One region of the Streptomyces tirandamycinicus genome, then DNA from elsewhere that is predicted to be linked to it. Evidence: riboswitches for the same ligand, from Rfam matches in the RefSeq annotation. Region 1 holds a riboswitch; the other holds the start of a gene.

Region 1 (5,994 bases):
GACTTGGTCGACTCCAGCTCGCCGCAGGTCTCGCCCGCGGTCACCGTGTCGCCGACCTCCGGGAGCTGGACGTACACGACGTCGCCCAGGGCGTTCGCCGCGTGCTCCGTGATGCCGACCGTCGAGACGCCGTCCTCGGCGGCCGACAGCCACTCGTGCTCCTTGCTGTACCGCAGCTGCTGGGGGTTGCTCATGACCTGAATTCTCCTGTACGCGGGGACGTGCTGCTGATGGGGGATGCCGGAGTGGCTACTTCTGGCGCTTGTAGAAGGGGAGCGCCACGACTTCGTACGGCTCATGGGTACCGCGGATGTCGACGCCGACGCCCTCGGTGCCGGGCGCGGCGTGCGCGGCGTCCACGTAGGCCATGGCGAGCGGCTTGCCCAGGGTCGGCGAAGGGGCGCCGGAGGTCACCTCGCCGACGGCCTCGCCACCGGCGACCACGGACATCCCGGCCCGCGGCACCCGGCGGCCCTGGGCGACCAGGCCGACCAGCTTGCGGGGCGGGTTCGTGGCGGCACGCTCCGCGGCGGCCTCCAGGGCCTTGCGGCCGACGAAGTCGCCCTCCTTCTCGAACTTCACGACCCGGCCGAGACCGGCGTCGAAGGGGGTGAGCGACGTGGTCAGCTCGTGCCCGTACAGCGGCATGCCCGCCTCCAGGCGCAGCGTGTCGCGGCAGGACAGGCCGCAGGGCACCAGCCCGGCCGGGGCGCCGGCCTCGGTCAGCGCCTGCCACAGCGTCTCCGCGTGCCGGGGCTCGACGAACAGTTCGAATCCGTCCTCGCCGGTGTAGCCGGTGCGGGCGATCAGCGCCGGGACGCCGGCGACGGTGCCGGGGAGGCCGGCGTAGTACTTCAGTCCGTCCAGGTCGGCGTCGGTGAGCGAGCCGAGGATGCCCGGTGACGCGGGGCCCTGTACGGCGATGAGCGCATATGCGTCACGGTCGTCGCGTACGGCGGCGTCGAAGCCCTCGGCACGCTCCGTGAGGGCGTCGAGGACGGTCTGCGCGTTGGAGGCGTTGGCGACGACCATGTACTCCGTGTCGCCGAGGCGGTAGACGATCAGGTCGTCGAGGATGCCGCCGTCCTCCCGGCAGATCATCGTGTAGCGGGCGCGGCCGGTGGCGACGCCGCCGATGTTGCCGACCAGCGCGTAGTCCAGCAGCGCGGCGGCCTGCGGCCCGGTGACGCTGATCTCGCCCATGTGGGAGAGGTCGAAGAGACCGGCCTTCGTCCGGACGGCGTGGTGCTCGTCGCGCTCGCTCGTATACCGCAGCGGCATGTCCCAGCCCGCAAAATCGGTCATGGTCGCGCCCAGCGAGCGATGCAGGGCGTCGAGGGCGGTGAGACGGGGGGCGTTGCTCATGGATGGGGCTCCCAGGGCATGACTGGCGAGGACGATCCTCCCCATCTGTCATCGAAACCTGAGAGGTTCGTCACGACCACACGTAGCCGACGTACGCGGAGGGCGTGACTTGCACCTTGGGTGGAACCGCAGGAGCTGCGGTCCGCTTTTCAGATCTGCCTCGTCGCGCGCGGTACGGGGCCTGAGAGATTCAAGGGAGGGACTTGCTCCTTCGGCGCCCGGCCCACAGAGTGGCCGGGACTCTCCCGCGCGGATTCAAGCGGCCGGTATGCAGTTTGCGCGGACATCATTGCACGGGTGCTCGCGTCGGCAAATCACTTGGTGGCCATTACCTTTTCTTTAGGCTTCTTGGGCAGGGTCTGGAGACCCGACAGGGGGAGAGTGAGCTGATGACGTTGCAGCAGCCCGGTGCGTATCCGGCGACCGCAGGGGTGCCCGCACGGCCCCGATTCCCCGCGCGAGCCGCCGGGGCCGCCGGGCGCGGCCTGCCGATCGGCCTCACCACGGCCCCGCCCCTCGTACGCGACCTGCGGGAACGGCAGGGGCACGGCCCGCGCGCCCTGGCCTTCCGCCGCGGCGACCTGGTCGTGATCTCCGGGCTGCCCGGCAGCGGCAAGTCCACGCTCATCCGGCGGGCGGCCGAGGGCGGCGGGATCGACTCCCAGGACACCCGGGACCGCTGGGACCGGCGGATGCCCCGCGCCGTGCCGTACGCCGTCTACCGCCCGCTCGTGCGCCTCGCCCACTACGCGGGGCTGCGGCGGGCGCTGCGCTCCGGGGAGAGCGTGATCGTGCACGACTGCGGTACCCAGTCGTGGGTCCGCCGCTGGCTGGCCCGCGAGGCACGCAGGCGGGGCTGCGAGCTCCATCTGCTCCTGCTGGACGTCACACCCGAGACCGCCCGCGCGGGCCAGCGGGAGCGCGGCCGCGGCGTCTCCGGCTACGCCTTCGCGCGCCACCGCCGAGCGGTCTCCCGCATCCTCCGGGCCGTCGAGCGCGGCCACCTCCCCGCGGGCTGCGCCTCCGCGACCCTGCTCGACCGCGCCGCGGCCTCCGCGCTGACCCGGATCGGCTTCGCCGAGCAGCCCTGACGACGGGCCGGAGAGCGCGCGGCCGCATGGTGGGTCCGGGCCCGCGCCACCCCCGCCGCGGCCGCTACCCTGCTGCGCAGGACGTCGCGGCCGGCCTGTCCGGGTCGGCGGGGGAAGCAGGGATCGCAGTGGACACGACATGGCCCGCCAATGAGCTCGAAGAGGTGCTGGCCGCATCGGTCGGGAACCCCTCGGCCGGGGGGCGGCTCGTGGAGGTGCTGGGGCGCAGCTCCGTGTGGGTGCCGCTGCCCAACGGCGGCGGCCCCGACAGCGCCAGCCTCGACCTGCCCACGGTCGAGATGGACGGCATCCCCTACGTCCCCGTCTTCAGCTCCCAGGAGCAGTTCCGCCTCGGAGCGGGCGACCACATGTCCGGCACCGTCGCGCCCGCCGTCGAGTTCGCCCGGGGGCTGCCCCCGCAGCTCGGCATCGCCGTGAACCCCGGCGGCGCCGTCGGCGTGCCGCTGCCGCCGCCCGCCGTGGCCGAGCTGTGCCGGATGGGCTCCGGGCCGCTGGGCGGCACCTCCGCTGCCGGGAGCCACGAGCGAGGGGGCGCGGCGAGCGGCGGCCGGGTCAGGCTCTTCGAGCCGGACTGGCAGGAGGAGCCGGTCGACTTCCTCGCCGCCGCGGCCGGGGAGTTCGAGTCGACCCGGGTCGTCCAGACCGCCCGCAGGATCCTGGCCAGCATCGAGGGCGGCCCGCCGGTGCTGTTCGTCGGCGTCCAGCTCTCCGCCTTCGACGACCCCGACCGTGCCGCCCCGATGGACGCCCTCGGCCGTGCCCTCGGCCGGGTCGCCGTGAAGTGGCCGGTCAACCTGGTGCTGCTCGACATCGCCCAGGACCCCGTCGGCGACTGGATGCTCACCAGGGTCCGGCCCTTCTACACCCGGCAGTACGCGTAGAGGTCACGTTGGTGTCGGTACGGCCGCATAAGCTGGTTTGATGACGGGGTTGCCGCACTCGCGTGCCCAGGGCGGCGCGAGGGAACGGCGGATCGAAGAGGGGCGGGACCCAGAGTGAGTGCGTCAGGCACCGCGGCGGCCGGGCAGGTCGAGCACATGCTGCGCCAGGTGACGCCCGGGCGCTACGACGCGTACGAGGCGCTGCTCCAGGCCCTCGCCGACGGCCGGGTGTGGATGCTGCTCTGGCACGGCCAGGCCGGTTCTCCCGACGCCCAGTACGGCAACATGGAGGTGGACGGCCTCGGGTACGCGCCCTGCGTCACCTCGGCCGAGGAGCTCTCCGCGTCCGGCTGGACCAGGGCCCACGAGGTGGTCGCCGGCGCCGACGTGGCCCGTGCCCTCTTCCCCGACCGCTGGGGCATCTGGCTCAACCCGCACGCGCCGGGTGGGGGCGTCGGCATCCCCTGGCCCGATCTGCGCCGGATCGCCACCGGCCTCGACCGGATGCCCGCCGGGCCCCTGCGGCTGACGGAACCGGCCATCGAGATCCCCCAGTTCTACGCGCTGCTCACACAGAACGCACACCGCACCCCGGTCGTCCGGTCGCTGCGCAGGGCCTGGGTGCAGCCGTCGCTGGGCGCTCCGTACCTGGCCATCGGCCTCGATCTCTACGACACGGGCCGGCAGTCCGTCGAGTCCGTGCGCGCCATGATGCAGCAGTCGATCGCCGCCGTCCCGGACGGTCTTCCGGTGTCCACCGTCGCGATGTCCGACGACTACGACCCGGTCGCCATGTGGCTGAGGGCCAGCACCCGACCGTTCTACGACCGGGAGGCCCACGCCGGTCCTCCCCGGCAGCCCGGCTACGGCTACCCGCCCGCCCAGTCCCGCTGAGCCCCTTCGGCCAGGCGAGCCCCTTCGGCCCCCGCTGAGCCCCTTCGGCCCGGCGAGCCCCCTCGGCCCAGGCGAGCGCCCTGACGGCCCGTCCGGGGCCGCACCGCGCACCGGGCCAACGGCGCCGGGGGCCCGGGAAGTCGACGGGGTGAGGCCCGATGTCCCGGATCGAGCCGTTTTGGCGACTGTCCGGGTCTCGACTGTGCATCACCGCTATGCGGACTGTTCTCCCGTTCGGGACTCGTCTGTAGTGTTCGGCCGGTCAAGACCTCCTCCACAGGCGGATTCCAGGGGTGGACCATGCCAATATTCAAGTCCAGAGCCGTCAAAGTGATCACAGCGGCCGTCGCGGTCGGCCTCGTCGCCACCGGCTGTGCGAGTGAGCGCGGCAAGGACGGCGACAAGGGCGGCGACAAGGACACCTTTGTCTTCGGCGCACCGGGTGACCCGGGCTCCCTGGACCCGGCCCTCGCCAGCGACGGCGAGACCTTCCGTGTCACCCGTCAGGCCTTCGAGGCGCTGCTGGAGCACGAGTCCGGCGGCAGCGAGCTGGTCGGAGGTCTCGCGGAGAAGTGGTCCAGCAACCCCGAGGGCACGGTCTGGACGTTCAACCTGCGCCAGGGCGTGAAGTTCCACGACGGTGAGGCGTTCAACGCCGCCGCGGTGTGCGCCAACTACGACCACTGGTTCAACTGGACGGGCACGTACCAGCTGGACGCCGTGTCGTACTACTGGCGGAAGATCATGGGCGGGTTCGCCAAGAACGAGGACCCCGAGGCTCCGAAGGCGAACTACAAGTCCTGCACCGCGAAGGACGACAACACGGCGGTCATCGAGGTCAACGAGCCCTCGGCGAACCTGCCCGGTGGTTTCTCCCTCCAGGCCCTCGCGATCCACTCCCCGAAGTCGCTCGAGGAGTACAAGAAGCAGCAGGCGACCTCCAAGGGCGACGCGATCACCTACCCCAAGTACAGCCAGGAGGCCGGCACGGTCGCCGGCACCGGCCCGTACCGGATCGCGAAGTGGAACAAGGGCAACAAGGAAGTCACCCTCGAACGCTTCGACGACTACTGGGGTGACAAGGCCAAGGTGAAGAACCTGGTCTTCCGTACGATCAGCACCGAGGACGGCCGGCGTCAGGCGCTGCAGGCCGGTGACATCCACGGCTACGACCTGGTCGCTCCCGCCGACATCAAGACCCTGGAGAGCGCCGGCTTCACGGTGCCGACCCGTGACGTCTTCAACCTCTTCTACCTCGGCATGACCCAGGGGAAGAACCCGGCGCTGAAGAAGCCCGAGGTGCGTCAGGCGATCGCGCACGCCATCGACCGGGAGAACATTGTCAAGACCCAGCTCCCCGAGGGCGGCAAGGTCGCGACCCAGTTCATGCCGGACACCGTCGACGGCTTCTCGGAGAACGTGAAGCAGTACCCGTTCGACACGGCGAAGGCGAAGTCGCTGCTGGCCGGGGCCAAGGAGGAGGGCCTCTCGCTCGACTTCTGCTACCCGACCGAGGTCACCCGCCCGTACATGCCCGCCCCGCAGGACATCTTCGAGCTGATGAAGGCCGACCTGGAGAAGGCCGGTATCAAGATCACCCCGAAGCCGATGAAGTGGGCCCCGGACTACCTGGACGCCACCGAGGCGGGCTCCTGCTCCCTGCACATGCTGGGCTGGACCGGTGACTTCAACGACGGCTTCAACTTCATCGGGACCTGGTTCGCGAAGAAGGACAAGCAGTG
Region 2 (5,994 bases), 2.4 Mb from region 1:
GCTGGCGGTTCCTGATCCGCTGCGGCGACCGCGCCATCGCCGCGGCGGACACCATGCTGACCGCCGACGGCTGGGCCTTCTCGCACTTCTTCGAGGGCCCGTACATCGCGTCGACCGAACGGGCCCTGCAGCAGGCCGAGGCGCTCCCCGGCGGCTACCAGCCGCGGCTGCTCTCCGTCCCGGAGCTGTACATGCTCACGCTCTGGCTGCACGGCGACCGCGAGGCGGATCCGGCGAAAGGCCGGCCGGCCCCCGCCGACCTGCTCGTGCCGCTCGCTCCCGCACCCCCGGGAATCGCCGCCCACCGGCCGCACCGGGTCGCCGATCTGCTGCCGGTGATGACCTCGAGGGTCACGCCCCTCCCCCTGCTCGGGTTCCCGGCCTGAGCGGAGCCACCGAACGCCGATGCCCCGTGACGCCGAGTCACGGGGCATGTTCATGACCCTGATGGACTAGCCCACTCCGGCCAGTGCGAACCATCCGAAGGGACGGTGCGGTCGAGCTGAACCGCCCGCCGGGGTGACACGTCATTAACCGGTAGGACGAGCTGCCGTGAAATCCCTGCGGAACCGACGCCCGTGGGGCAACACTGGGATCGACGACAGATACGGGGGGCGGCCATGAGCACCGCATCGAGCCGCAGGACTCTCACCACATCGCAGCGAAAGAACCCATCCATGTGCCAGCACCAGCCACCGTGCCCGACAGCAGACTCCGCCGACCGGGAGGCCGCCCGCCTCGTGGCGCACCATCCGGAGCAGGGCTGGAGCCTGCTGTGCAACGGCGTACTGCTCTTCGAGGACACGGGCGAGCTGCTCCCGGACGGGCAGATCATCGCTCCGCACCGGCCGGTACGCATCGTGACCGCGGCCTGACGCCGCCGCCCGGCCGGCGCGGGCACCGGGACCGCCGTCAGCGGCTCCCGGTGCACGTCGGCGCGGAAGCGCAGAGGGCCAGCTCGGAGAGATCTCCGAGCCGGCCCTCACGCGTTCCCCGAGCCGCTGCGGGCGACCCGCCGGAGCCCGCCGGGAGGGTTACTGGCCTTCGTACTCGTCAAGCGGCGGGCAGGAGCAGACCAGGTTGCGGTCGCCGAAGGCTCCGTCGATCCGCCGCACCGGCGGCCAGTACTTGTCCGCCGCCTGGACTCCGGCCGGGAAGACGGCCTCCTCGCGGCTGTAGGCGTGCTCCCAGGCACCGCCGAGCACGGCCGCGGTGTGCGGGGCGTTCCGCAGCGGGTTGTCCTCCGCGGGCCACTCGCCCGAGGCGATCTTCTCGATCTCCGCACGAATGGCGATCATCGCGTCGCAGAACCGGTCGATCTCGGTCAGGTCCTCGCTCTCGGTGGGCTCGATCATCAGCGTGCCGGCCACCGGGAACGACATCGTCGGAGCGTGGAAGCCGTAGTCGATGAGGCGCTTGGCGATGTCGTCGACACTCACACCGGTGGCCTTCGACAGCGGCCGCAGGTCGACGATGCACTCGTGCGCGACCAGGCCGGCCGGGCCGGTGTACAGCACCGGGTAGTGCGGCTCGAGGCGCTTGGCGATGTAGTTCGCCGCGAGCACCGCGACCTGGGTGGCGCGCTTCAGGCCCTCACCGCCCATCAGCCTGACGTACGCCCACGAGATCGGCAGGATGCCCGCGGAGCCCCAGGGGGCGGCCGAGATCGGGCCGACGCCCGTGGCGGGCCCGGCGGCGGGCTGGAGCGGGTGGTTCGGCAGATAGGGCGCGAGATGCTCGCGGACGGCCACCGGACCGACACCCGGACCGCCGCCGCCGTGCGGGATGCAGAACGTCTTGTGCAGGTTGAGGTGCGACACGTCGCCGCCGAACTCGCCGGGCTTCGCCAGCCCGACCAGCGCGTTCAGGTTGGCGCCGTCGACGTACACCTGGCCGCCGGCCTCGTGCACCCGGGCGCAGATGTCGGCGACGTGCTCCTCGAACACCCCGTGCGTCGACGGGTACGTGATCATGAGGACGGCCAGCTCGTCGCGGTGCTGCTCGATCCTGGCGCGCAGGTCCTCGACGTCGATCTCGCCGTCGTCGGCGGTCTTCACCACGACGACCTTCATGCCGGCCATCACCGCGCTGGCGGCGTTGGTGCCGTGCGCGGACGACGGGATGAGGCAGACGGTGCGCTGCTCGTCGCCGTTGGCGCGGTGGTACGCGCGGACGGCGAGGAGGCCGGCCAGCTCGCCCTGGGACCCGGCGTTCGGCTGGATGGAGACCTTGTCGTAGCCGGTGACCTCGGCGAGGCGCTCCTCCAGCTCGCGGATCAGGGTCAGATAGCCCTCGGCCTGCTCCGCGGGGGCGAAGGGGTGGATCTGGGCGAACTCGGGCCAGGTGACCGGCTCCATCTCGGTGGTCGCGTTCAGCTTCATCGTGCAGGAGCCGAGCGGGATCATGCCCCGGTCCAGCGCGTAGTCGCGGTCGGCCAGCCGGCGCAGGTAGCGGAGCATCGCGGTCTCGGAGCGGTGCGCGTGGAAGACCGGGTGCGTGAGGTAGTCGTCCTCGCGCAGCAGCGCCGCCGGCAGGGCGTCCTCGGCGGTCGCGTCGAGCGCGTCGATGTCGCCCTCGACGCCGAAGGCCGCCCAGACGGCGGACACCTGGGCCCGCAGGGTGGTCTCGTCGCAGGAGACCGACACATGGTCGGCGTCGACGAGGCGCAGGTTGACGCCGCCCGCGCGGGCCGCGGCCACGACCTCGGCCGCCCGGCCCGGGACGCGGGCGGTCAGCGTGTCGAAGAAGGTGCCGTGCACCAGCCCGACGCCGCCGGCGCGCAGCCCCTCGGCGAGGATGGCGGCGTAGCGGTGGGTCCGGCGCGCGATGGTCCGCAGGCCCTCGGGGCCGTGGTAGACGGCGTACATCCCGGCCATGACGGCGAGGAGCACCTGGGCGGTGCAGATGTTGCTGGTGGCCTTCTCGCGGCGGATGTGCTGCTCGCGGGTCTGCAGCGCGAGGCGGTACGCCTTGTTGCCGTCGGCGTCGACGGACACGCCGACCAGCCGGCCGGGCAGGCTGCGGGCGTGCTTCTCCTGGACGGCCATGTAGCCGGCGTGCGGGCCGCCGAAGCCCATGGGGACGCCGAAGCGCTGGGTGGTGCCGACGGCGATGTCCGCGCCGAGCTCGCCGGGCGAGGTGAGCAGGGTCAGCGCCAGCAGGTCGGCGGCGACGGTGACGATCGCGCCGAGCTCGTGCGCCTGGTCGATGACCGGCTTGATGTCGCGGACGGCACCGGAGGCGCCCGGGTACTGGAGCAGGACGCCGAAGACGCCGCGCTCGGCGATCTCCGCGGGGATGCCTTCGCCGAGGTCGGCCACGACGACCTCGACGCCGGTCGGCTCGGCCCGGGTCTCGATCACGGCGATGGTCTGCGGCAGTGCGTCGGCGTCGACCAGGAAGACGCCGTTCTTGACCTTGCCGATGCGCCGGGACAGCGCCATGGCCTCCGCGGCTGCGGTGCCCTCGTCGAGCAGCGAGGCGCCGGAGGTGGGCAGCCCGGTCAGGTCGGCGACCATGGTCTGGAAGTTGAGCAGCGCCTCCAGACGGCCCTGCGAGATCTCCGGCTGGTACGGCGTGTACGCCGTGTACCAGGCCGGGTTCTCCATCACGTTCCGCAGGACGACCGGCGGGGTGAAGGTCCCGTAGTAGCCGAGGCCGATCATCGGGGCGAGCACCTGGTTGCGGTCGGCGAGGCCGCGCAGCTCGGCGAGCACCTCGGCCTCGGTACGGGCGCCGGGCAGCCCCAGGGCCCCGGCGCTCTTGATCACGTCCGGCACGGCGGCGGCGGTCAGCTCGTCCAGCGAGCCGTAGCCGACCTGCGCCAGCATCTTCGCCTGGGCCTCGGTGTCGGGGCCGATGTGGCGCTGCTCGAAGGGGGTGCCTCGCTCCAGTCGGGAGAGCGGAATGCGGTTGGCGGTCATTGCGGAGGCCTCCTGGTCGTGACGACCTGCGAGGGGCACCACGGCGCGGGTGCCCGGACGGCCTCCCCCTCTGTCATCTCAACCTGAGAGCTTCACCGGCGCGCCCTCGGGCGCGCCGGCTTTCACCGTCGGTGAGAGCGGATGCCGTCCGACGCCCGCCCTGCTTTCCAGAGTGACCTCGTCCGTGCGGTACAGGGGCCTGAGAGATTCCGGGGAGGATTTGCTCCTTCGGCGGCTCCGGCTTTCACCGGGGCGCTCTCCCGCACGGGGTCAGCAGCCGCTGCCAGCGTACCAGCGCGGTCTCACCGGGGACTTTCGAGTGGACGACGCCCGGGATGTGCACTTTCGTAGTGTGCAGCGAACCCGCGCGACCTGCTTGGAGGGACCGTGCAGACCGACATCGATCCGCGCAGCCTGATCGGCCGCAAGGCGTTCGACCGCAACGGCACCAGGATCGGGACCGTGGACGAGGTGTACCTCGACGACGCGACGGGCGTCCCCGAATGGGCGGCCGTACGGACCGGGCTGTTCAGCCGGGACGCGTTCGTCCCCCTCGAGCCCAGCGAGCTCGAGGGCGACGGCCTCCACATACCGTTCGAGCGCGCTCTGATCAAGGATGCGCCCGACTTCGGGGTCGGCCGCCATCTCTCCCCCGAGCAGGAGCTGCAGCTCTACCACCACTACGGTCTCGACCTGCCGTCACCGCCGGAGCGGCCCACCGCCTCGCCGGCCCCCGGCGGCGAGGGGGACGGCCCCGACTCGGGCACCGGGTCCGCCGGGGACCGCGGCCTCGGGCGGCCCGCGGGCCCTGACGACTGACCCTCCGGCGGCCGCACCAGCGGCAGCGGGTCCGAAGGCTCCAGACCGGGGTCGTCCACGGCGAACGTGCGCACCCGGCCCGGCAGGGCCGACCACGGTTCCTCGAAGCGGACGGTGACCCTCCCCAGTCCGCTGCCCTGCACCCATCCGGCGCCGTGGTCGGCATGCCGGACGTCCTGGCCGGCGGCCCAGCGCCGCACGGCACCCGGGGCGGCCTCCCGGTCCGGCGGCCGGTCCTCCGCCGGCGCCTGCCGCCGGGACGGCTCCGCCGCCGGGTCCCCCTCGGGCCGGTCCCCCGCCGCGGCCTGGGCGAAGAGATCCTCCTGCGTGTAGTCGGCGAGGCCGCTCACGCCCACGCCGAGCAGCCGCACCCCGCCCGTGGTGTCCACCGCGTCCAGCAGTCTCGTCGCCGCCTCCCGCACCACCGCGGGATCGTCGGTGGGCCCGCGCAGCGTCTCCGACCTGGTCAGCGTCGAGAAGTCGAACCGCCGCACCTTCAGCACGATCGTCCGCCCCGAGTGCCCGGAGGCGCGCAGCCGGTGCACACAGCGGTCCGCGAGCCGCTCCACCTCGGTCCGGATGCGGACCCGGTCGTGCAGGTCCACGTCGAAGGTGTCCTCCACCGACACGGACTTGGCGTCCCGCTCCGCGACCACCGGGCGGTCGTCCCGGCCCATCGCCATACGGAAGATCGCACCCCCGTGCGCCTTGCCCAGCAGCCTGACGAGCTCGTCCTCGCCCGCCTCGGCCAGATCCGCCACCGTGGTCATGCCCGCCCGCCGCAGATGCTCCCCCGTCGCCGGCCCCACCCCCGGCAGCGTCCGCACCGGCATCGGCCCCAGCAGCTCCCGCTCGGTGCCCGGCTCGATGAGCACCAGCCCGTCCGGCTTGGCCTGCTCGGAGGCGATCTTCGCCAGCATCTTGGATCCCGCCAGTCCCACCGAACCCGTCAGCCCGGTGGCCGCCAGGATGTCCCTGCGCAGCCGCTCACCGGCCTCCCGGGCCGAGCGGGAGTCGTCGGCCGCCCCACCCGCCTCCAGGTCCACGAAGGCCTCGTCCAGGCTCAGCGGCTCCACCAGCGGTGAGAGCAGGCCCAGCAGCTCCATCACCTGGTCGCTCACCGTCCGGTAGAGCGAGAAGCGCGGCACCAGGTAGGCGGCGTTCGGGCACAGCCTTCGCGCCTGCGCCATGGGCATCGCGGAGTGCACACCGAACCGTCTGGCCTCGTACGAGGCGGTGGCGACCACGCCGC

What was found. A riboswitch is a leader RNA that binds a small molecule or an ion and turns the genes downstream of it on or off. The one in region 1 is predicted to bind glycine.
Region 2: another riboswitch for glycine. It lies ahead of gcvP (aminomethyl-transferring glycine dehydrogenase); the one in region 1 lies ahead of gcvT (glycine cleavage system aminomethyltransferase GcvT).

Annotation. Positions count from the first base shown of each region.
Region 1 is NZ_CP029188.1:4,838,666-4,844,659, forward strand. It holds gene gcvH (glycine cleavage system protein GcvH) at 1-194, opposite strand, end outside; gene gcvT (glycine cleavage system aminomethyltransferase GcvT) at 250-1,365, opposite strand; glycine riboswitch at 1,526-1,623, opposite strand; gene DDW44_RS21460 (AAA family ATPase) at 1,755-2,456, shown strand; gene DDW44_RS21465 (enhanced serine sensitivity protein SseB) at 2,585-3,358, shown strand; gene DDW44_RS21470 (enhanced serine sensitivity protein SseB C-terminal domain-containing protein) at 3,473-4,252, shown strand; gene DDW44_RS21475 (ABC transporter substrate-binding protein) at 4,553-5,994, shown strand, end outside.
Region 2 is NZ_CP029188.1:2,460,614-2,466,607, forward strand. It holds gene DDW44_RS10865 (hypothetical protein) at 1-386, shown strand, start outside; gene DDW44_RS10870 (DUF5999 family protein) at 678-875, shown strand; gene gcvP (aminomethyl-transferring glycine dehydrogenase) at 1,035-3,923, opposite strand; glycine riboswitch at 4,101-4,196, opposite strand; partial or broken gene DDW44_RS33515 (PRC-barrel domain-containing protein) at 4,386-4,457, shown strand; gene DDW44_RS10885 (DNA polymerase IV) at 4,604-5,994, opposite strand, start outside.